Regions from separate parts of the Bacillus sp. LLTC93 genome, predicted to be linked through region 1. Evidence: predicted binding sites of a transcription regulator. Region 1 holds the regulator's gene; each other region holds the start of a gene.

Region 1 (6,153 bases):
TAACAGAAAGGTTAGGCATCGCACGTAATGAAGCAAGCTGTTCAACTGGCTCATGCGTCGGACCATCTTCACCGACGGCAATACTATCATGCGTAAAGACATAAGTGACTGGCAGTCCCATTAATGCAGCAAGACGAATTGCTGGTCTTAAGTAATCTGAGAAAACAAAGAACGTTCCGCCGAATACACGAAGACCGCCGTGAAGTGCCATACCGTTTAACGCAGCACCCATTGCAAATTCTCTGACACCAAACCAAATATTCTTGCCTGCATAATTATTTTTACCAAAGTCGTCAGTGTTTTTAATTGTTGTTTTATTGGATCCAGCAAGATCAGCAGAACCACCAATAAAGAAAGGTACTTGCTTCGCAATGCCGTTTAATACTTCGCCAGAAGAAGCACGAGAGGCGAGGCTTGAGCCTGCTTCATAAACAGGAACCTCTTGATCCCAGTTCTCAGGAAGTTTTCCTTCAATCGCAAGCTTCAGCTGAGCTGCTAGCTCTGGATATTCTTTTTCATATTGCGCGAATAGCTCATTCCACGCAGCTTCTTTTTTCTGACCAGCGTCTTTTACAGCTTCTTTAAAATGATCGTACACTTCAGAAGGTACATGGAAATCTTCTTCAAACGTCCAAGAATAAGCTTCCTTCGTCAGCTTTGCTTCGTCGCTGCCAAGCGGTGCACCATGCACACCAGACGTTCCCGCGCGGTTTGGAGATCCGAAACCGATCGTTGTTTTCACTTCAATGAGTGTAGGTTTGTCCGTACTTTGTTTGGCTTTTTCAATAGCTGCAGTCACTTCTTCGATGTTGTTGCCGTCTTTGACGTAAAGAACTTCCCAGTTCATCGCTTCAAAACGATTCTTCACATTTTCAGAGAAGGAACGATCTAGGTCGCCATCTAAAGAAATATCATTTGAATCATAAAGAACAATTAGACGGCCTAAGCCTAAATGACCAGCAAGTGAAGAAGCTTCAGAGGAAATTCCCTCCATTAAGTCTCCGTCTCCACAAATGCTGTATGTATAGTGGTCCACAACGTTAAAGTTGTCTTTGTTATACGTTTCCGCAAGATGTCTTTCTGCAAGTGCCATTCCAACTGCCATGGCAATCCCTTGTCCTAAAGGACCTGTTGTGGCATCTACGCCTTCAGTGTGTCCAAATTCAGGATGTCCAGGTGTTTTGCTTCCCCATTGGCGGAATTGTTTTAGATCTTCGATGCTAAGGTTGTATCCGCTTAAATGAAGCATGCTATAAAGAAGCATAGAACCATGTCCCGCAGATAAAACAAAGCGGTCTCTGTTAAACCAATTTGGATTTTGCGGACTTACGTTTAAGTGATTCGTCCATAAAGCGTATGCCATTGGTGCAGCACCCATTGGCATTCCAGGGTGACCGGAATTCGCTTTTTCAATTGCGTCTATGGAGAGAGTACGTATTGTTGCAATAGATTTCAATTCAATCGTTTCCATATAAATCCCCTTCCGTATCTTGTGTACACCATTATCATAAATCTACTGTCCTTTTTTCACAACTATTTCACGCTGAAAAAGAAGGATTTTGTCACATTTAGTTTATCGATCACCTAAAAACTTATGCAAATATGAAAAAAGATGAGAATATTCTTCCCATCTTTTCAAAATTCAAGAAATCACGACCTTAATGAAGGTTCTGATCTCTTTCTCTTTTTAATTTTTCTGGTGTGACATCGTTTCCTTCAGGATCGACGATTTTCACAGTTTTAAGTGTATTTTTCATAGAAGAACGAAAAGCTTTTAAATATTCTTCTCTTAAATGCTTTTGTTCTGTTTTTTCAGCGTCCGACAATCCCGTCTCTTTTGACTTTTTTGAAAGCTCATTTATTCTTGCAAGCTGTTCTTTAGAAATCATGACAAACTCCTTTAAAACATTTTCTCTACATACTACTAAATATCATTCATTTTTACAACAATTCATACTTACGTGGTAAGACCTTTTTCGTACTCTTGATACCTTCTATGCACCGTCGCCTTTGAAATGTCAAAGCCCAGTGCCTGAAGTGTTGCTGCAATTTCGGCAAACGTCATGTTGTTTTTTCTTAATCGAACAATCTCTGAAATCGGTACTTCAATACGCTCACGGCCAGGCGCCTGCTCATGGTGTTTTAAATTGAGTTCAGGCTGATACCCGCGCTCAACAGCCCTCTTCATTCCCCGCTTAATTTTCAGGTTATGAATTTTTCGTTGATACTCTTCCACGATTCCTACAATCTCAATGACCATCTCATCTGCTTCTGAAAGCTCAAGCTGTCCTCTATGAAAAACGCTATACACCTTTACTTTCTCTTTAAAAAGACAATGGAGAAGTGCAATTTTTGCTTGTCCTCTTCCAAGTCGCGTCTCATCCTGAATGAGAACAGCATCTATTGACTCTTCTTTCAGCGTAGCAAGCATATCAAAAACTCCATCACGATCTAGATCGTATCCACTTGCTTTTTCTTTAATGACTTTGACCACATTCATCTTGTGCAAAGCAGCTAAAGCTAGCAGTTCTTCTTCTTGTCTTTTCAGCGAGGTTTCCTGCTCTTCTTTGACAGTACTTACTCTCGCATAAATGATTGCGTTCATGTCTTCAATCGACCTTTCTACTGTACCGTTGCAAGTTGATATACGACTGGATGCTCTTTTTTGACTGGTATCACAAGAATGTCTCCAGGCTGGATTTCAGTTGAAGCAAGATCATTGTGTTCGGTTACCCAGTCAATAAACGCATTTTTGTCGATTGATTTACTATCGTTTACTTGATCAGCTAACCCCCAAAGAGTATCACCTGATTGAACCTCTATTTTAACATATTGATTTGGATCATTATGGCTAGTGACTGCGATAAGTGAGAGAAATATGCCAACGATGAATGAGAATACCCCAATAAAAATAATAGATTCTTTTAACCTCATAATGTCATCTCTCCTAATAGAATGTGTGTTCGCTCTTTCTGTTACTCATTATAGATACGAACAAACGTTTCTGTCAAACGTTTTTTTCGAACCTATGTTTGTACTGTTAGGAAAAACATGCTATAATTTCTTTAAAATTGACGTTTTGAGGTGCAAAAGATGACGAAGCTATCAAAAAGACAACTCGATATCCTGAAATTCATCAAAGAAGAAGTAAAAAGCAAGGGCTATCCCCCATCCGTTCGTGAAATTGGAGAAGCCGTCGGTCTAGCATCCAGCTCAACTGTCCATGGACATTTAGCTAGACTAGAAACAAAGGGCTTAATTAGAAGAGACCCGACAAAACCTAGAGCGATCGAAGTATTAGATGATGAGGAAATGAATATTCCAAAGAGTGCTGTAATGAATGTACCAGTCATCGGAAAAGTAACAGCCGGCTTGCCTATCACGGCTGTTGAGAATGTAGAAGAATACTTCCCTCTTCCAGAAACTTTTGCAGCACCAGATGAACAAGTATTTATGCTTGAAATTATGGGAGAAAGTATGATTGATGCTGGTATTTTGGACAAGGACTATGTCATTGTACGTCAGCAAAGCACAGCCAACAATGGAGATATTGTGGTCGCCATGACAGAGGAAGATGAAGCCACAGTGAAACGTTTTTATAAAGAAGATACACACTTTAGATTACAGCCAGAGAACCCGTCAATGGAACCGATTATTTTACAGAATGTGAGTATACTAGGTAAAGTGATTGGCGTATTTAGAAATATTCATTAAAGAAAAGCCGGAATTTCATCAGCTGCTGATGAAAACCGGCTTTTTCTTTTATGAACAAGAATAAGCAAGAATACTCGAACTTGGGAACGAACCAAATGTAAAGTTCGGCCATATAAAGCCTGTTGTACGGCCAAAAGGCTGTGAGGAAAGCACATACATTAAAAATACTTGACCGTTTCTAAGGAACACAATCGTCCACCTTCTATTACATCCCGCTGCAAATTGAACAGTTTGCTGGCCTCCACTTACACTTTGCCCTGAAATAAGTGACTGCATACTTTGAGGCTGAGAGACTGCTTGCTGATACTGAGAGATGATGTGCTGCGACGGAGCTGGCGGGGCTGATTGTCCGCCTGAACCTTGCCCTGGCCCAGTACCTCCCCCTCCGATTGGAAGCCCAGGAAAACCTCCAACTTGAGGAATAGGAAGCGATGGCCATCCTTGTACCTGCCTATCATACAAGTACCCATTCCACATAACTTCATACGGATGATACATACTAAACACCACTTTCTTAGACATTCATCACGACATTATATGTCATAAATGAAAAAGGGTGTTGAACGTCCAAATAAAATTTTTCCAAAAGACGTTTTATTCTTCTTTAGAACGGTTAAATAATAGTTGAGAAGAAAAAATAAAAAAATGAAAACTTTTTGTCTCACTCAAACGTTATATAGATAGAAAGAAAAGAAATAAAAAACATTTATATTTAACACTTGTAATATCACTGTAATTATTGTAACATTTGTAACATAAGAAGTTTTCATTTAAAAAAGGAGGCAATCGCCTTGAAAAAACTATTTGTTTTATTAACTGCTATTATGCTGATGATCTCATTACAAACAACAACACTGGCCGCTTCCAAAAAACCAGCCGCTTTAACAAATAAAGAAGCGTTACATATTGCCCTTGATGCACGAGAACACTTTTGGAGTGCGATGTCAGGCTATAAAATTAATGAACATTCAGATTACAAATTAAAATCATTTAGCTATAAAGACATGACGTACAACTATCTTTCTAAAACATTTGATACAAAGAAAAAACTAAACAGCTACCTATCTCAAGTTTTCACAAAAGATGCGATCACTCATGGTTTAAAAGACTATCAGTTTATTGTTCATAAAGGTAAAATGGCTGTTCCCGTCGGTGACGGAGACAATATGCTCAATTGGGAGAAAGCAACACCTAAACTTGTCTCTAAGAAAAATACAATCCGCACATATGAATTCACAGTCCCAACGCTTGATGGACGTAAAGTAAAACGAACTGTCACTTACGAGAAAGTACAAAAGGATTGGAAAGTAACAAAAATTGACGCTGTGATCTAATTAAAAACCAGGCCCATTACTAGGCCTGGTTTTTATATTGGAGAAAATTCAGTCATTCGATCTAGCGCGTGAGCAAGTGATGATGCCGCTTGAAATTCATGAAAAGGAAGCCCGAGCTGCACAGCTGTTTGAGCAATTTCTGGTCTGATCCCTGAAATGGTTGTCTCCACCCCGATTAACCGTAGTGATGTCACAAGATCAAAGATTTGATGAGCCACCATTGTATCAATAATGACGACACCCGATAAATCAATGCACAAATGCTGAACACCTTTTTGTGAGCACTGTTTTAATGTATTTTCTAATATAATCTTAGCTCTCGCTGTGTCAATGTCACCTACTAAAGGCAATAAGGCAATATGGCTTTTTAAGACGATCACAGGAGAGCTCAGCTCATAAATCATATCTCTTTGAGCAACGAGCTTTTTTGTTGTATTTTTCACATATTGCTGAATGAACACATGGATTGAAATGTTAAACGCCTCTGATATTAAATCATACCAATAAAAGATGCGGTCGATATCAATATCACCTTGACGCTGTTTAATAAACTCTTTTAAGTAATGAAGGACCACTCTTTGATTAGACATATATTCTCTGACAACATAATCTAATGGTGTGTTTAAATGCTTCGGATCACTTGCTAAGTCTTCCGACCACTTTTTAAATTCAGTATGTAAATACGTCTTATCTTCAATAAGAGCACGTATAAAATGCTGATAATAATCTTGATTTTGCCGTTTTAGCTCTTCTACGATGCCTGAATCAGTTGAACGATAAATAGATTCTGGATCATCATCCTCAATTGATTCATACCATGTTTCAGTTAATTTCTCTGCATGTTGCATGAAAAAATCGTATAATGCACGGTTCTTATCCATAAGCATATGTCCCTTCACATTTTCTTCTTGTCATTGTAGATTGATTGTACCACTGAATCTTTTATCCCTGCTAGCTTGAATACGCTCTTATTGTAAACAAAAAAGGCCCCAACAAGGAGCCTCTTCCCAAGTTTTATTTCACAATAAATAAAATTCTTTTCCCATCAGGATAGCCGCTTATTTGGTGCCCGACCCATGAGCCTGCTCCTCTATTATCTGATGGA
Region 2 (6,153 bases), on a different contig from region 1:
AATGTCTCTTTTATCCCATGTATGGTTCCCCATCGTGAGCACGTCAGCTCCTGTTTGCAGCAGCTCGTGATAGATTTTCTCAGTGAGGCCTTTCCCATGAGCCGCATTTTCTCCATTGACAATTGTAAAGTGCGGCTGATATTTTTTCTTAAGCTTTGGCAAGTATTCTTTCAGTGTATCTCTGCCAGGTGAACCGACGATATCTCCAACAAATAATATTTTCATGCGTTTTGAACCCTTTCTCTTATAAATTGATCTTCCTATCAGTGTTGCATATTTACACAAAAAAATAAAGCGGCGCTAAGCGCACCGCTCTATTTTGCATACTCTACTGCGCGAGTTTCTCGAATGACCGTCACTTTAATGTGACCAGGGTAATCGAGCTCGTCCTCAATTCGCTTACGAATATCCCTTGCTAGACGGTGAGCTTCAAGATCATTAATTGAATCTGGCTTCACCATAATACGTACTTCACGTCCAGCCTGTATCGCAAACGATTTTTCAACACCTTCATAAGATTCAGAGATATCTTCTAATTTCTCAAGTCTCCGAATGTAATTTTCAAGCGTCTCACTTCTTGCACCAGGGCGTGCTGCAGATAATGCATCAGCTGCCGCAACAAGAACAGCGATAATAGATGTCGGTTCTTGGTCACCGTGGTGAGAGGCAATACTGTTGATGACAACAGGATGCTCTTTATATTTCGTCGCAAGCTCAACGCCAATTTCTACGTGGCTTCCTTCTACTTCATGATCAATGGCTTTTCCAATGTCATGCAGAAGACCTGCTCGTTTTGCAAGCTTTGCATCTTCTCCAAGCTCTGAAGCCATGAGACCTGCAAGATGTGCAACCTCAATCGAATGCTTCAGGACATTTTGTCCATAACTTGTACGGAATTTTAAGCGACCGAGAATTTTGATGAGATCCGGATGCAGACCGTGAACACCGACTTCAAATGTCGTTTGCTCACCCATCTCGCGGATATAATCATCGACTTCACGGCGTGATTTTTCCACCATTTCTTCAATTCGTGCAGGATGAATTCGGCCATCCTGGACTAGCTTGTCCAGAGCTATCCTCGCTGTTTCACGTCTAATCGGATCAAAGCCCGATAATATGACAGCTTCAGGTGTATCATCTATGATCAGGTCAATACCTGTTAGCGTTTCTAACGTACGGATATTTCGTCCTTCACGTCCGATAATACGACCTTTCATCTCATCATTTGGAAGATTGACTACAGATACCGTTGTTTCAGCTACATGATCAGCTGCACAGCGCTGTAACGCAAGTGAAAGAATGTTTTTCGCCTTTTTATCAGCCTCTTCTTTCGCCCGGTTTTCTGATTCTTTCGTCATGACTGCAATGTCGTGGGAAAGCTCATTTTCAACTTGATCCAGAATGATTTGTTTCGCTTCATCTCGAGTTAGACTAGAAATGCGTTCCAACTCGGCTTTCTGCAAACGAATCATATCATCCACTTTGCTTTCCATCTCTTCAATATGTTGTTGTCGTTCATTCAGAGAATGATCTCTCTTCTCCAACAGGGACTCCCGTTTATCTAAAGATTCATCTTTGCGATCAAGATTTTCCTCTTTTTGAAGTAAACGGTTTTCTTGTCTTTGAAGCTCATTACGTCTTTCACGAACTTCTTGCTCCGCCTCTACACGAAACGAATGAATTTCATCTTTCGCTTCCAAGAGTGCTTCTTTCTTCAATGCTTCCGCATCACGCTTTGCATCCTCAACAATTTGTTCGGCCATGTTTCTTGCGCCGGATATTTTTGCTTCTGCAATGGTTTTACGAACAAAGTAGCCAACAACTAAACAGATTAGGCTCAGCAAAATGGAGATGATCGTAAACATCGTAGGCGACATATTTTCACCTCCTCTTGCTATGAACTTGGTTTTACAAATAAAGTGTCGGCATGTACATTGTTTTGTGCCTCAACATACAGGGCCTTCACAGGGAATGAGATCCTCACTGCCCTTGTCAAGTTTAAATTAGTTATCAATCATGTTAAGAAAAACAAGTGATACATTCCCATTGTAATTGTGTCGGAAATACTTGTCAAGCTAGTCAGACTGAGGCGTAAGTCGTTATTTCAAGCGAAGACAGAACTTTTGACCCGCTACTTGTCATGTAATTGTAAAAAAAAGACGCTTTTCAGCGTCTTTTTAGTCTTTAAATTCCAATTCTTCTTGTCCTTCTTCTTCGGTTGCTTTCACTCCGTTTGTATCCAAACCGTAATGTTCTCTGATTTGCTCTTGAATCATGAGAAGGATATCCTTGTTTTCTTTAAGGAACTGTTTCGCGTTTTCGCGGCCTTGTCCAAGACGTTCCTCCTGGTAAGAATACCAAGCTCCGCTCTTTTGTACGATATCTAGTTCACTTCCAAGGTCGATGATTTCTCCCTCTTTTGAGATCCCTTCACCGTACATGATATCTACTTCCGCAATACGGAATGGCGGTGCAACCTTGTTTTTCACCACTTTAATTCTTGTTTTATTCCCCATAATGTCATTGCCTTGTTTCAGCTGTTCAGCACGGCGCACTTCTAAACGAACAGACGAATAGAACTTCAGTGCACGTCCACCAGGCGTTGTTTCAGGGTTACCGAACATGACCCCTACTTTTTCACGAATTTGGTTAATAAAGATGGCAATTGTTTTCGATTTGTTGATAGCACCTGATAGTTTACGAAGTGCTTGAGACATCAAACGTGCTTGAAGACCAACGTGTGAATCACCCATGTCTCCTTCAATCTCTGCTTTTGGTACAAGAGCAGCTACTGAGTCAATGACAACAATATCAACTGCACCACTGCGGACAAGAGCTTCTGCAATTTCAAGTGCTTGTTCTCCTGTATCCGGTTGAGAAAGTAACAACTCATCGATATTGACACCTAGTTTTTGAGCGTAAACTGGATCTAGCGCATGCTCTGCATCGATAAATGCAGCTTGTCCTCCCTGCTGCTGAACCTCAGCAATTGCATGAAGTGCCACTGTCGTTTTACCAGAACTCTCTGGACCATACACTTCAATAATACGGCCGCGAGGATATCCACCTATTCCAAGCGCAGTATCAAGTGCTAACGAACCACTAGGTACTGTTGAAATACGTGTATCTGTGCGCTCTCCTAGTTTCATAATAGAGCCTTTACCAAACTGTTTTTCTATTTGTTTAAGAGCCATATCTAAGGCTGCTTGACGATCACTCATTCTATTGTTTCCTCCTTTATCAATTCCACTATCTATACTATACCTTGTTTTACGTCATTTGCCAAGAAAAAAACGAACACATATTCGATTTTTTCTTGGCAAATCTTTTAAGAAAAGAGCTGCTTCTATTAGAAAAAACACTCTTTTATAAAGGAGTAAACCTAACAAAAAACAAAATTAACTCTCTTTTAATAATTTGAGCAAATGATGCAGACCATATTTCACAGCGCGTTTCCGAATGCCTGATCGACTGCCTGTAAACATCCATTCAAACACGTCTTTCTGATCTTTAGTGGATAGCCCAATGAACACTTTTCCGACAGGCTGTCCTTCATGGCTAGCAGGTCCTGCCACACCAGTAAAGCTAATACCGATATCGCTTCCTGTCAGCTTTCTAACGCCCTCAGCCAGTTCTAAAGCGCACTCTTTGCTGACAGCGCCATGAGAAGACAACGTTTCCTCCCGGCAGCCAAGCACCTGCTGCTTCACTTGATTGGTATAACAAACCACACTTCCGTTAAAAATCGATGATGCCCCTTCGAGATCTGTCAGCCACTCGGAGAACATGCCGCCAGTCAGGCTTTCAGCTGCTGCTACTGTTTTCCCGTGTTCGTGCAAGGCCTTGGACGCTTCACGGACAAGAGATGTATCTCCATATCCATAGAAGTACTCGCCTACCCGCTCTAAAATTTGCGCTTCTGTTTCTTTTAACAGACGCTCCGTTTCTTTTTCATCCTCGTGCTTGGCTGTGAGTCTTAGTGTCACTTCACCGTCAGCTGCAAGCGGTGCAATCGTCGGGTTGGTCTGAGCATCGATTAAATCTTCAAGATCTGTTTCAAGCTGTGATTCACCGATTCCGAAGAAACGCAACACGACAGACACGATTTTTTCCTTTAAGCCAAGTTTCTCAGAAATCAGCGGCTTCGCCTCGTTTTCAAACATCGGGTGCAGTTCACTTGGTGGTCCAGGAAGTAGAACATAAAACGTATCTTCTTCTTGAATAAACATACCTGGTGCCATCCCGAACCGATTCACCAGCACATCAGACCCTTCTAGAACGAGTGCTTGCTTACGGTTGTTCGGTGACATGTCACGTCCGGTCTTTCGAAAGTAGTCTTGAATCGATTCAAATGCTTCTTCATTTAGCACTAGCTCTTTTCCGAGCGTATTTGCAATGGTTTCTTTTGTTAAATCATCTTTTGTTGGTCCAAGACCGCCTGAGAAGATCATAAAATTAGATCTTTCCTGCGCCACTTGAATGGCTTGTTTTAAACGCTCTGGATTGTCACCAACTGCTGTGTGGTAATAAACATTCACACCAATTTCAGCTAGCTGTTTGCTGATGAATTGTGCATTCGTATTCGTAATTTGCCCTAGCAAAAGTTCGGAACCGACTGCAATAATTTCTGCTTTTCTCTCTGACTTCAAAGCGTACACGTCCTTTTTAGTTAGAATTCTTTAAAGCTTCCCAGTTTTTCGCAAAGTAATCCCAGCCCGAGACAACAGTGAAGAACACCGCTACCCACATCGCAAGATCACCGAACGGGAATGATACAAGTTCAAACGGCAGGTTATGCAATAGAAGTGCCGAAATCGCAATGATTTGCGCCCATGTTTTCACTTTTCCAAGCATATTGGCCGCTACCACTTCACCGCCTCCGGCTAATACGAGCCTCAGGCCTGTTACAGCAAATTCACGGCTAATGATGACAATCGCCATCCATGCCGGTGTGAGGTCATATTGAACAAGTATAATTAAAGCAGCTGACACAAGCAATTTATCTGCAAGCGGATCTAAAAATTTACCAAAATTCGTCACTAAATTAAACTTACGTGCGTAGTAACCATCAATCCAATCGGTTGTCGAAGCCACAATAAACAAGATCGCCCCGACAAGGTGAGTCACTTCGATACTCACATCACCAAAGCGTGCAACACCCCAGTCAAAAGGTGCTAGCATAATGATCATAAAAACAGGGATCAAAGCGATCCTAGAAAGAGTAATTTTATTCGGTAAGTTAAACATGAAATCCAATCCTCCAATAAAGCAATTTTTTTATGTATATAATAGTAGGAACAAAAGAAAAGTCATCTACTTGCTTAAGATGACTTTTCCTTTCCTTTATTCACAATCACAATGTTTTGTGTCATGGTGTCTTTAGGGTCTAATTCGTATTTAAGTGTCTCGTCATTGACCTTGATGTCAATTCCAGTCGCATTCCCGAGACGGATATCGATCTGAGATAGCTCTGACAGGTCTGTTTTAAACGATTCGCCATCTTTCAGTTCACCCATCTTCAGCACTTTTCCAGATTCGTCTCTCACGCGCAGCCATGAAGCTTGTGTTGCAGAAATGGTTAACTCCATATCATCTGCACCCGACACTTCATACGTTGTCGTGGACCCTTCTGTATTCGTCGCCTTCACAGAAACAGCTTCATCGTCTTTTGATGAATCATCCTTTGATGAATCGTCTTTTTTAGATGTATTTTCTTTATCATCTGACGAAGCTTTTTCTTTTTTCTTTTGATCCTTTGCGAGTGATGAATCCTCAGACACTTCGTATTTTGATTCTGATTTCTGAGGAGCTGTCTGATTATTCTTCTGTCCGCTATCATGATTGACCGCTTGCACGATCACATAAATGATGGCGATCACCACAAGTATGCCTCCAATGATTAAAATCGTCGGCAATAGCTCCAGCACCTTCGAGGCAGGCTTTGGCAGCTCTCTTTGCGGTTTAATATTTGATAATTTATCAGAGACTTCATCGTTATACGTGCTTGGTACATCTTTACGAAATTCTTCGAACAATTGTTCAGGATTTAGTCCAACGGCTTCGGCATATTGTTTAATAAACGCTCTGACGTAAAATTTACCTGGAATAATATCATAGTTTCCTTGTTCGATTGCTAGCAAATAGCGCTTTTGG
Region 3 (6,153 bases), 650 kb from region 1:
AGCATGGCATCGCCAAAGCTGAAGAATCGGTATTCCTCTTTTACTGCCTCGTTGTACGCTTTCAGTACGTGTTCTCGTCCAGCTAATGCGCTGACGAGCATAATTAACGAGGATTTTGGCAGATGGAAGTTCGTGATCATTCCATCAATTGCCTTGAATGTGTAGCCAGGGTAAATAAAGATCGACGTCCAGCCACTTGACGCTTGGAATTTGCCATCATGTGCACTTGCAATGGTTTCAAGCGTTCGTGTTGATGTTGTGCCAACTGAAATAATCCGCCCGCCTTCTTGGCGCACGCGATTAAGCTCTGCAGCCGTTTCTTCATTCATTTCGTAAAACTCTGCGTGCATTTCATGTTCTTCAATACGCTCCGCACTGACCGGACGAAAAGTGCCAAGCCCCACGTGCAAGGTAATAAAAGCAATATGCACACCTTTCGCTTTCAGCGCATCCAGCAGTTCGGTTGTAAAGTGCAGACCGGCAGTAGGAGCGGCAGCTGAACCAACTTCTTTCGAATACACGGTTTGATACCGCTCACGATCATCAAGCTGCTCTTTAATATATGGAGGCAGCGGCATTTCTCCAAGGGATTCAAGCACTTCATAAAAAATGCCTGTATACCGAAACTCGACTTTTCTCCCGCCATGTTCCAGTTCCTCTGTACATACCGCTTGGAGCCGTCCATCACCAAATGTGATAACCGTTCCTTTTTTCACACGTTTTGCTGGTTTTACGAGTGTTTCCCAATTGTCTCCTTCTTCTTGTTTCAATAGAAGAAGTTCAACTTTTGCCCCTGTATCCTCTTTCATGCCAAACAGACGTGCAGGCAGAACACGCGTATTATTTAAAACGAGACAATCACCCTTTTGAAAATAATCCGTGATTTGTGAGAATGTATCATGTGTGATCGCACCCGTTTGTTTATTTAAGACCATCAGTCTTGATGCATCTCGTTTTTCAAGTGGAACTTGTGCAATCAATCTTTCTGGTAAATCAAAATCAAATAGTTCTAGCTTCATTTCCTTCACCTATTCTGTAGTTAACTAGTTAACGTTATTTCATCCGTCCAAAGATATTGAGTAAAATGGTTAGTACGATGCTAATGACAATGCACGTAATAACGGGGAAAAAGAACGTCACATTTCCTTTTTTCACAAAAATATCACCTGGAAGCTTACCAACCAATTGAAACAATAAGCCTGCGGCAAAAAGGACACCACCTAAAATCATCAATATTTTAGGGAATTCAGTCACGAATCGGAACCTCCATATGAAAATGTTCATACGCTTCTCTTGTGACGATCCGGCCTCTTGGCGTTCTTTGCAGAAAACCAATTTGTAGTAAATACGGTTCGTACACATCTTCAATCGTATGTGATTCTTCTCCAATTGTCGCTGATATCGTATCAAGTCCAACAGGACCGCCTCTAAATTTTTCAATCATACTTAAAAGCAGCTTGTGGTCTATATGATCCAGTCCCAGCCTGTCGACTTGGAGACGCTCAAGGGCATCTTCGGCTATGTCCTGTGTAATGGCATGATTCCCAAGCACCTGCGCAAAATCTCTTACTCTCCTGAGTAAACGATTGGCGACCCTCGGCGTTCCACGAGAACGTCTCGCTATCTCTTCAGCTGAGCGAACATCGATCCCAATCTCGAACAGCTCGGCTGTTCTTGCTACAATGTGAGCCAAATCTCTTTGCTCATAGTATTCCAATCTTGCATGTACCCCAAACCTATCACGAAGCGGCGCTGTTAAAAGCCCAACACGGGTCGTAGCACCAACAAGTGTAAATGGCGGTAAATCAAGCCGTACAGAGCGCGCTGTATCTCCTTTTCCAATGACGATATCTAGACAAAAATCCTCCATCGCCGGATATAGCACTTCCTCAATTGAGCGCTGCAAGCGATGAATTTCATCAATAAACAAAACATCGCCAGGTTCAAGAGATGTCAAGATAGCCGCCAAATCTCCAGGACGCTCAATCGCTGGTCCAGACGTTGTACGCAGCTGAACATTCATTTCATTGGCAATGATCGACGCAAGCGTTGTTTTCCCTAGTCCAGGCGGTCCATATAAAAGGACGTGATCAAGCGTTTCCTGCCTCATCCTGGCAGCTTCAATAAACACGCTGAGATTATCCTTTACTTTTCGCTGACCAATATATTGGCTAAGCGTCTGAGGCCGCAGACTTTGCTCAATGGCTGATTCATGGTTGTCTGCTTCAGTTGAGACGAGCCGTTCATCCATGAGACATCACCCTATTTCAACATTTTTTGTAAAGCTTTTTTCACATATTGATCGGTTGTGAGATTCTTCTCTTCTTTTAATAATGGAAGAACCTTTTTGATTTCACGATCACCATATCCAAGAACATTTAAGGCTTCAAGCGCTTCATCTAAAGCGGTTTGCTGCGTTTCGACCTGAATATGATCCTCGTGATTAAATAAGTTGCCAATCATTTCTGGCACCACATCTGCAAGCTTTCCTTTTAGATCAAGAATGATCTGACGGGCTGTTTTTTTGCCAACGCCAGGGAATTTAATAAGGAATGCTTCATCCTCACGTTCTATCGCTGAAATGACAGCGCCAGGATCACCGGAAGCAAGGATCGCAAGTGCGCCCTTTGGTCCAATCCCTGTGACATTTAACAGTTTTGTGAACAACGCTTTTTCTTCTCGTGTTTGAAATCCATATAACGAAAACGCGTCTTCCTTTATGTAATGATACGTATAAATCGTTTCTTGTTTATTTACTTGATAGATAAACGGGTTTGGGGTATAGACTTGATATCCCACTCCGCCGTTTTCAATGACAACATATTGCGGGCACACATAATCAATGGTCCCTTTCACAAACTCTATCACCGTTTTCACCTCTTTGACTGTTCTTCATTGTAACATAAATCGAAGAGAAAACCGCAATAAAAGTTAACATACGTTCGCTCAATCCATTTTTACGGTGCAACCATGAAAAACAGCTTGCGGTCTTCACACCAGCAAGCTGTCACACGCTTTTAAAACGATATTTCATTTCGGTAAGGTTTCATGACTTCAAGCACATGCTCAAATTCATCTTTTGTTCGAAAAGGAATGCCTTGTTCAAGCTGCTCCTCCACATGACTTTCTAAACGGGACGTATCAATTTGAAAGAAGAGGTGAATAGGCTCCGCCCAGTCGCCTGGCCTTCCATGAAACGTAGAAATGACACCGTCCTCTGATAATCCGATATATCCATTTGCTTTACTTAATGGAGAGATATCATCAATTTGTTTTCTAAAAAGGGCAAAATCCTCTTGTTGTTCCACGAGCGTCCAGCCTTTATACTGCGTCCAAAATGTGTCTTTGTCTTCTAATGATGCCCGGTGTCTTTCAATACTCACATCGCCGTCTAGATAGACTTTTTCAAGCTGCACGTTGATGGTGCTTGACTGCTTTTGCAAGTGTTCTTTTCCTTCCATATCCGCAGCGGAAAAAAGAACACTTGTCATGATAAGTCCTGTAACGAAACGTTTCATCTTCACTTTCACTATTTACACCTCTTTAGAACATAAGATCGATGCATGACATATGTAGTTTGACCCTTTTTTCTAAACATTAACCAAACCGATTACATGGACTCGTTTTAAGAGTCTTTCATTGTATCCTTCATTCGTAAATGTTATGTTTTATACAATCCATTGCTTTATCGAATGAAACGGTTTTTTCATCATTCGTTTTTCAGCCGCATAAACTGAAACCAAAGAAGGTGAAGTCAATGTCAGATGTCAAAAGATTAGCCGAATCGATTCAGTATCATGAAGAAAAACGTTTTAATAAGCTCGCCTTAAAACCGGCAGAGCTTGAGCTGTGCGGCAAAGGAAGAAGTGCTTATGTATTTTCATATAAAAAAGACGGCAAGAAAATGGCGTTAAAAGTCTTTTTTCCCTCTTATCAACACATTGCCCGCAAAGAGGCAGCAATATATGAAAAACTTTCCGGTTCGTCTTACTACCCTGAGATTTATGAGTCTGGGGATCAGTATATTTTAATGGAATATATAAAAGGTCACACATTCTATGAATGCCTGACAAAGGGGATTCCGATCAAGAAACAAATGATTGAACAAGTAGATGAGGCGCTAGAAGAAGCACGTGATAAAGGGTTAAACCCTTCAGATATCCATCTGCGCAACCTGATCTTAACAAAGGAAGGGCTCGTGAAGGTAATCGACGTTGCCCGCTTCACCCAAACGAAAACATGTCATCAATGGGATGATTTAAAAGCTGCTTATGTCTATTACCAAAAACCTTTTTTCCCTAAAAAAGCGCCGCGTCTGTGGCTTGAAGTGATTGCCTATTTGTATAAAAAGAACTGGTTCTCCCGCGGCCAGCTTAACAACCGAAATGATTTCTCTGCATAATGAAAGCCGCTCTCCTTCCGAGCGGCTTTTCTGTTTTATTCTGTTTCTACATGGATACTATTGACATTTAATAGGTTAATGATTTCATTATTCAGCTTAAACCATTGATTGGATTCCTCAATTTTTTTATACACATCGTAGGTAGCTGGACGTTTTAGCTCGAAATCAAGCACTTCCCCATTGTTCATATGAAATGTTACCTTGAATACTTTCATCATAAGATCACCTTCCACTCTTTCTTGTTCGCTAACTGGTAAGGTCAGCTCTTTTCATTCATTCTCTATTCAACTCGTTTCCCCTCCTTCTTTCCTTCCAAACGCAAGAAGTTTAAATTTTGTTTAAATTCACACAACATCTCTATCTCTCTAATCTGTAAAGAAGTATATTGTTTAGAAAGGAGGCTGTCTTCATGAAACAGAAAAAGAAACGAACATCTCCAGAGAGACAAACTGTCTTGTTTCATTTAACAGATGCCCTGATTCCGAGTATGGAAATCATGGCGATTGCAGTAAGAGCATTTTTCCATCTCGTGAGAAAAGCCTTTTCAGCCGTTTTATAAAAACCCCGCACAAGAGAAGTGCGAGGTTCTTTTTTAGGACTGATAGATTTGACTTCCTTGGCTGACAAACTCTTTTGCCTTCTTCTCCATCTCTTTTTCCACTTCTTCTGATTGATTGCGGATATCATGAGAAATTTTCATACTGCAAAACTTCGGTCCACACATGGAGCAAAAGTGAGCGGTCTTTGCACCTTCAGCTGGCAATGTTTCATCGTGGAACGCCAAAGCTCTTTCTGGATCAAGTGACAGGTGGAATTGATCCCGCCATCTAAATTCAAATCTCGCTTTCGATAATGCATCATCGCGCTTTTGAGCAGCAGGATGTCCTTTTGCGAGATCAGCTGCATGTGCGGCAATTTTATAAGCGATGACGCCTTCTCTCACATCTTCTTTATTTGGCAGACCTAAATGCTCTTTTGGTGTCACATAACACAGCATGGCTGTTCCATACCAGCCGATCATGGCAGCGCCGATAGCGGATGTAATGTGATCATATCCCGGGGCAATATCAGTTGTAAGAGGTCCTAACGTGTAAAATGGTGCCTCTTTGCAAATCTCCATCTGCTTATCGACATTTTCTTTGATTTTATCCATCGGGACATGTCCAGGTCCTTCAATCATCACCTGTACATCATGTTTCCAGGCGATCTCTGTCAATTCGCCTAACGTTTTCAGTTCTGCAAACTGCGCCTCATCATTTGCATCAGCGATCGAACCTGGTCTGAGTCCATCTCCAAGAGAAAAGGCAATATCATAGGTTTTCATAATTTCACAAATATCTTCGAAATGGGTATAAAGAAAGTTTTCTTGATGATGAGCGAGACACCATCTTGCCATAATCGCTCCGCCTCTTGACACAATTCCCGTTACTCGATCGACTGTAAGCGGAATATACCTTAATAGCACGCCCGCATGAATCGTGAAGTAGTCTACACCTTGTTCAGCTTGTTCAATTAATGTGTCTCGGTACACTTCCCACGTCAAATCTTCTGCCACTCCATTCACTTTTTCAAGTGCCTGATAAATGGGAACGGTTCCTACTGGGACTGGGCAATTTCGAATGATCCATTCTCTCGTTGTATGAATGTCCTTTCCAGTGGACAGGTCCATCATTGTGTCTGCCCCCCACCTGATCGCCCACGTCATCTTCTCTACCTCTTCATCGATGGATGACGTCACAGCTGAATTGCCA
Region 4 (6,153 bases), on a different contig from region 1:
AGCACGCTTTTGTCCATCATGAGCCGCCTGATTCAGCCAGACACAGGTGCAGCTTATTTACAGGACAAACCATATAGCGCGTATCCTCCGCAGGAGCTTGCGAAAAAGATGAGTATTTTAAAGCAGTCCAATCACATGAGTGTGCGCCTGACCGTACGGGAGCTTGTCAGCTTTGGCCGTTTTCCTTACTCACAAGGCCATCTGACAAAAGAGGATGAGAAGATGATCGATGTGTCCCTTCAATACATGAGGCTCGTCGATATCCAGCATCAATACTTAGATGAACTAAGCGGCGGACAAAGGCAAAGAGCCTTTATTGCGATGGTGCTGGCTCAGGATACGGACTATATTTTCCTAGATGAGCCTTTAAACAATTTAGACATGAATCATTCTGTTGAAATGATGAAGCTGTTTAAGCAGCTCGTTCATGATCTCGGGAAAACGATTGTTGTCGTTCTCCATGATATTAACTTTGCATCTGTGTATTCCGATCATATCGTCGCCTTAAAAGATGGACAGGTGATCCAAGAAGGCGGAGTAGATGAAGTGATTCAAACAGATGCACTTGAACAAATTTATGACATGCGCATACCGATTGAAGTCATTCGTGGTGAGCGTATTTGCTTATATTTTTCTTAAAAAAATGAAGAGGTGATCAAGCATGAAAAAATGGATATGGATGATGACTGTATTAACAGCGATTGTTGTACTCGCTGCCTGCGGTAACCAAGGGAAAACAGAAGGAACTAATGAGGAAATGGTGACGGTAAAAGACATGCTGAATAAAGATGGCGTGAAAATCAAGAAAAACCCGAAAAAAGTCGTCGTGTTTGATATGGGAAGTCTTGATACGCTGGACAAACTAGGTGTGAATGTGACAGCTTTACCAAAACAAGTGGTCCCAAAATATCTATCCAAATATGAGGATGACAAATATGAGAATGTCGGCGGTTTAAAAGAGCCGAATTTCGAAAAAATTGCAGAGATTAAGCCCGACTTGATTATTATTCAGTCTCGTCAATCAGATGCATTCGATGAATTTTCTAAAATTGCTCCTACGATTTTGATGGATGTAGACACTGCCAACTATATGGAATCATTTAAAAAGAATGCCACGACGTTAGGGGAAATTTTTGATAAGGAAGACGAAGTCAAAAAAGAACTAGCAGCCATTGATCAAAAAGTAGATGCATTAAAGAAACAGGCAAAAGAGTTGAAACAGAATGGTTTAATGATCATGGCCAACGACAGTAAAATGACAGCCTTTGGTGCTAAGTCAAGATACGGACTCATCCATGATGTGTTTGGTATCACACCGGCAGATCAAAAGCTTGAGCCGTCTGACAAACACGGACAAAGCATTTCGTATGAGTATATGGTCAAAACGAATCCAGATTTCTTATTTGTCGTTGATCGAGGCGCAGCGATCGGAGAGGAAACGTCTGCGAAACAGCTTGTTGAAAATGATTACGTGAAATCAGTCAAAGCGATCAAGAACAATCATGTAGTGTATTTGAACTCTGATATGTGGTATTTATCTGGCGGCGGACTTGAATCGTTGACTGCCATGATTGATGAAGTGAAAAAAGGAATTGAACAAAAATAAATATTGGATAAAAGGCTGCTCTTTTTGAGCGGCTTTTTTATTGTGGATTCATAAAAATATGTTGCGCGCAGGAAACTTTCTTCAAAATATGTTATAGTGGAACCTACATTGCTAGACTAAGATAGAGTGAGGGTTCGGAAAGGATGAAGGAGAAAACAAGATCAAAAAGAAGGCTGAGACCTTGGGTGAAAGTCGTGCTGTTTATCATGGCATTTGTTATGGTGATGGCGGTATCTGTGACAGGATACGCCTATTATAAAATTTCAAAAGCGTCGAATAAGGCGCAAGTCTCATTAGAAAGAGGAGACACCTCGCAAAAGCGTGTGAAAGCTTTTGATCCAGGGAAGGATAGCTTTTCGGTACTGCTGCTTGGAATTGACAGCCGTCCAGGTGAAACGGTAGATGAAGCAAGAAGTGATGCGGTCTTACTGGCGGCGGTGAACCGAACAGAGAAAACCATCAAGCTCCTCAGTATTCCTCGTGATTCTTATGTAGATATTCCGGGAAGAGGATATGATAAAATCGCCCACGCCCATGCCTTTGGGAGTGCAGATTTGTCAGTCAAAACGGTAGAAAACCTGTTGAACATTCCGGTAGACTATGTGATTTCAGGGAACTTTAAGGCGTTTCAAGACATTGTAGACGAGCTAAATGGAATTGAAGTAACGATTGAAGATGAAGGCATCGCAAAGCAAATGGAAAAGGATTCAAAGGGGAAAGTTCATGTGCAAACAGGCACACATACACTAAATGGCGAAGAAGCATTAGCCTTTGTGAGAACGAGAAAGGCAGATAGTGACCTCATGCGTGGAAAGCGCCAAATGGAAGCACTTCAAGCCATCTTTGAAAAATCTAAATCTATTTCTTCGATCCCGTCATATGACAACATCATTGATACACTTGGTGATAATGTCTCAACCAATCTGTCCATGAAGCAGTTTATCGGTCTTTTCCCTTTACTGAGCTCGTTGAAATCAGTGGACACCATTCAGCTAAAGGGGCATGATTATCAGCCTGGAAATGTGTATTACTTTGAGTTAGATGGAGCAGGATTAGAAGAAGTCAGAACAGAGCTGAGAGAACAGCTTGAGTTATCATAAATAAGAAGGAGCCTGCCGCTATGGCAGGCTTTTTTCTTTTAATAGTAGAGGGTTGCAGGCATCGTTGGGTACCACACGCCATTTAAAGCAAGCGCCCAGCCGTACACTTTTTGACCTGATTCAATCTTGTCCTTCACTGAGATGAGCGTTTCGTATGAAGTGACTTGATAAGCCTGACCGGTTTTTTTAGCGACAATGACAGATAAAATATTATCATTGAATACACTCGGTTCTTCATCATTACTCGTCCAAGCGATGCGTTGATAAAAATTTGAATTAAAATGATTTTCCAGTGCCTTTACTTCAAACTTCACTCGTTTTCCAACGATGGAAACCGTTGTGTAGGCTACACTTGTAAATTGTGCCGTTGCTGCTGGTTCCTGTTTTCCTGCTTGTAGTGGTTCTGTTGCAGAAACTGCGCTTGGCACAAGTAATCCTGCTGCTAAAGTGAATGCTGCTATTTTTTTGATCATCTTTTTGAAACCCCCTAATTTTTGGTATATTGATCAATTCGCCAAAAATCGAAGGTTTCCTTTGTTTTTGTAAAATATAACCATTTTTATTTTTCTTGATGGAGAAAATATCGAGTAAGCAGTTCCTCTACACGATGTCGTATACGTGGATTAAAGTATTTATGCTTTTCTTCATAGCCATTCATGATAAATAAATACGTCGTAAACCCTTCATCGTGTTCAATTTGCTGTACCTTCATTTTTTCTTTACGTAAATGCTGCTTCAGTTCATAAAGTGCTTTCTGTGCTTCCTTTAACGCAGAGGTAACAAGCTGAATATATGGTTCATTAAGTTTAAATGTTTGGTGTTCTTTTAAGTGTGTCAAATCACGATTGAGGATGGAGATGACCATTGGAAGAAAGATGGCCTGTTCCATCATCTGAAGTTGTATTGTTGATAGTCTTGTCATATCCATGCCTGCTTTCTTTATAAATAGAACGTTTGTTCTTGTTTATTATATCGGATGAGTCAAAGAATCTCAAGGGGGGATGGAGAGGGATTTATTTGTATATTTTTATGTTTTCCATGTAAAATGAAAAGTAGACAAACCTTGAAGGAGTCAAATAAGTTGCCATCATTTCTTTCCGTCTTTACTCATGAAAATATCACATCATTTTTTGAGAGCTATAAGGCCTTTGGACCAATTGTGGCCATATTGCTCCCTTTAATAGAAGCATTTCTACCGTTTTTACCTCTTGTTGTGTTTGCTGTGGCAAATGCAAATGCGTTCGGCCTTTGGGAAGGCTTTTTATTGACCTGGATCGGTGCAAGCGCAGGGTCTATCCTTGTCTTTGTACTGATCAGAAAATTTGGGCAGATGAGAATGCTGAACTTTATCAGCAGACACCCTTCCATTAAGAAATTGATGCTTTGGGTGGAAAAGCGGGGGTTTGGTCCGTTATTTATTTTACTCTGCTTTCCTTTCACACCTTCTGCTGCCGTCAATGTAGTAGCAGGCCTATCAAGAATTAGCATCTGGCAATTTTCATTAGCCGCTTTATCAGGTAAGTGTGTCATGCTTTTGATCATTAGTTTCATTGGCTATGATCTTTCTGCTTTAGTAAAGAATCCGTTAAGAAGTGTCTTTGCGGTTCTAGTTATCGCTTTATTATGGTATGTTGGAAAGAGAGTAGAGAATAGGTTGAACATTCGAATGAGCAAGCGTGAGGACAAAGGAGGCTCTTAATGAAAAAGAAGCCATTGCTATGGTTGATGATTATTACATGCATCGTCTTATTGTTCCAAGTAAAGAATTTCATGTTTGTCACGTACAAAGTAGAAGGGGTTAGTATGGACCCGACATTTACAGATGGAACAGAATTATTAATCAATAAGTTCTCGCCAAAACTCACGAAAATTAGCCGGTTTGATTACGTTTTATTTCATGGACCTAAAAATCAAATTTTGATCAAGCGGGTCATTGGGCTTCCAGGAGAAAAGATCAAGTATGAAGATGATCAGCTATTTGTCAACGGTGCAAAGTGGAAAGAACCATACTTAAAAGAGCAGAAAAAACATAAAATGGGGAACGTCCTGACAGGAGATTTTCAGCTGAAAGCCATCACAGGACACGATAAAATACAAAAAAATCATTACTTCGTCATCGGAGATAACCGAATACATAGCTTTGACAGCCGGCATTTTGGGACGATCTCAAAGGACCAAGTAGTCGGTGTAAAGAGGAATAACGATGAATAAAAAAGAGGCGCTCTGCTCATGCAAAGCGTCTCTTTTTATTTTGCAGCTTTATAATCAGTCTGTCTTTTTGCCCAGAAATGATGTAAGAATCGAAAAAACGGTGGCAGCATGGCAATCACAAGAATGATTCTGACGACTTGTACAGCGACAACAAAGGTGGAATCCTCATGAAGTGTGACTGCTGTTGTCGCCATTTCTGCAATCCCGCCAGGCGAAAAAGCAAGAATGGCTGTAATGACAGAAATACCTGTGATTTCTGCTATCGCAATTGAACTGAGAACAGTCGCAGCAATGAGCCCGGCTGAGCTGACGATGGCCACTATTAAGGTGTTTTTTAGCCCAACAAACATCTGTTTATTCATTTTTGACCCGATGGTTGCACCTAGAAATACCTGTGACGCAATATTGGCTTGTGCTGGCCAATAAGGAATCAAATCATGACCTGTGAGCGCACCCGCACCTACTTGAAGGGCTGCGACCCCTAACATGCTGCCGATCAGCCAAGGGGCAGGGAAATGAAGGCGAACCGCTAGGCGTGACATGAGCCAGGCACCTAAGATGAGCGCAGCAGTCCAAGAGATATTTGATAGGGTGAAAACGCCTGATGAGAAGGCGCTGCCCTGTGCTGCTATAGCCGTACCAGATTGGCTTTTTGTATTTAAATAGAACACCATAAATGGGATGGTGAGTACAACCATTAAAACACGTATCGTTTGCACGAGACTCACAACAGCTGTATTTGCTCCAACTTCTTGGGCAATCCCTGGCATCGCGGATAGACCGCCTGGTGCAGTTCCGACAAAGCTGGTGAGCATATCTGTTTTGCTCAGCTTCCATAAGAGAAAGCCAGAGAGCATCGCTAGTAGAATAGAAAAGACGAGCATGAAACTCACAGGAAGCCAATTGTCAGCGAAAATGTGAAGGACTTTCATGTTCATTTTCTGTCCAAGTTCGATTCCGAGAATGAATTGACCAAGGAGTAGCCATCTGCTATGAATACGTAAGGTGTTGTTTTCTTTACGCTGAAACAGGGTGGGGCGGCGCATGGCAATAAATGCAGCTGTGATTAACGTACCGACCATCCAGCCAATAGACATTCCTGTTAAAGACAAAAGAAATCCACCCAAACCGCTTATCGCGATCAGAATCAGATCAGTTCGAAGGCTGTTTCCTTGTTTCATCACATGTAAACCTTCTTCCTATATGTTTGTTCAGTAAGTGAAATGTTGTTATGTT

What was found. The regulator LexA, encoded in region 1, represses DNA repair genes until DNA is damaged. The targets are predictions, from matches to a motif close to CGAACATATGTTCG.
Region 2: a site for LexA is predicted at 3,295-3,308, ahead of recA (recombinase RecA). Genes of this name have one in related genera too.
Region 3: a site for LexA is predicted at 2,932-2,945, ahead of ruvA (Holliday junction branch migration protein RuvA). Genes of this name have one in related genera too.
Region 4: a site for LexA is predicted at 3,654-3,667, ahead of C6W18_RS12880 (YhjD family protein). Genes of this name have one in related genera too.

What each region holds. Positions count from the first base shown of each region.
Region 1 is NZ_PVME01000001.1:62,282-68,434, reverse strand. Features, by position in the region: gene tkt (transketolase) at 1-1,471, opposite strand, end outside; gene C6W18_RS00370 (DUF896 domain-containing protein) at 1,659-1,889, opposite strand; gene C6W18_RS00365 (YneB family resolvase-like protein) at 1,958-2,605, opposite strand; gene yneA (cell division suppressor protein YneA) at 2,623-2,934, opposite strand; gene lexA (transcriptional repressor LexA) at 3,094-3,714, shown strand; gene C6W18_RS00350 (hypothetical protein) at 3,763-4,212, opposite strand; gene C6W18_RS00345 (IseA DL-endopeptidase inhibitor family protein) at 4,506-5,048, shown strand; gene C6W18_RS00340 (STAS domain-containing protein) at 5,081-5,929, opposite strand; gene C6W18_RS00335 (NucA/NucB deoxyribonuclease domain-containing protein) at 6,063-6,153, opposite strand, start outside.
Region 2 is NZ_PVME01000003.1:14,401-20,553, forward strand. Features, by position in the region: gene C6W18_RS09560 (TIGR00282 family metallophosphoesterase) at 1-225, opposite strand, end outside; gene rny (ribonuclease Y) at 315-1,877, opposite strand; gene recA (recombinase RecA) at 2,178-3,221, opposite strand; gene C6W18_RS09575 (competence/damage-inducible protein A) at 3,399-4,649, opposite strand; gene pgsA (CDP-diacylglycerol--glycerol-3-phosphate 3-phosphatidyltransferase) at 4,666-5,247, opposite strand; gene C6W18_RS09585 (helix-turn-helix domain-containing protein) at 5,322-6,153, opposite strand, start outside.
Region 3 is NZ_PVME01000001.1:717,216-723,368, forward strand. Features, by position in the region: gene queA (tRNA preQ1(34) S-adenosylmethionine ribosyltransferase-isomerase QueA) at 1-1,019, opposite strand, end outside; gene C6W18_RS03880 (DUF2905 domain-containing protein) at 1,054-1,254, opposite strand; gene ruvB (Holliday junction branch migration DNA helicase RuvB) at 1,247-2,251, opposite strand; gene ruvA (Holliday junction branch migration protein RuvA) at 2,263-2,868, opposite strand; gene C6W18_RS03895 (intercompartmental signaling factor BofC) at 3,018-3,518, opposite strand; gene C6W18_RS03900 (protein kinase family protein) at 3,758-4,402, shown strand; gene C6W18_RS03905 (hypothetical protein) at 4,438-4,620, opposite strand; gene C6W18_RS19935 (hypothetical protein) at 4,812-4,961, shown strand; gene thiC (phosphomethylpyrimidine synthase ThiC) at 4,995-6,153, opposite strand, start outside.
Region 4 is NZ_PVME01000003.1:649,865-656,017, reverse strand. Features, by position in the region: gene C6W18_RS12900 (iron ABC transporter ATP-binding protein) at 1-639, shown strand, start outside; gene C6W18_RS12895 (siderophore ABC transporter substrate-binding protein) at 662-1,606, shown strand; gene C6W18_RS12890 (LCP family protein) at 1,750-2,706, shown strand; gene C6W18_RS12885 (hypothetical protein) at 2,745-3,179, opposite strand; gene C6W18_RS12880 (YhjD family protein) at 3,266-3,628, opposite strand; gene C6W18_RS12875 (TVP38/TMEM64 family protein) at 3,788-4,405, shown strand; gene lepB (signal peptidase I) at 4,405-4,917, shown strand; gene C6W18_RS12865 (AbrB family transcriptional regulator) at 4,953-6,098, opposite strand.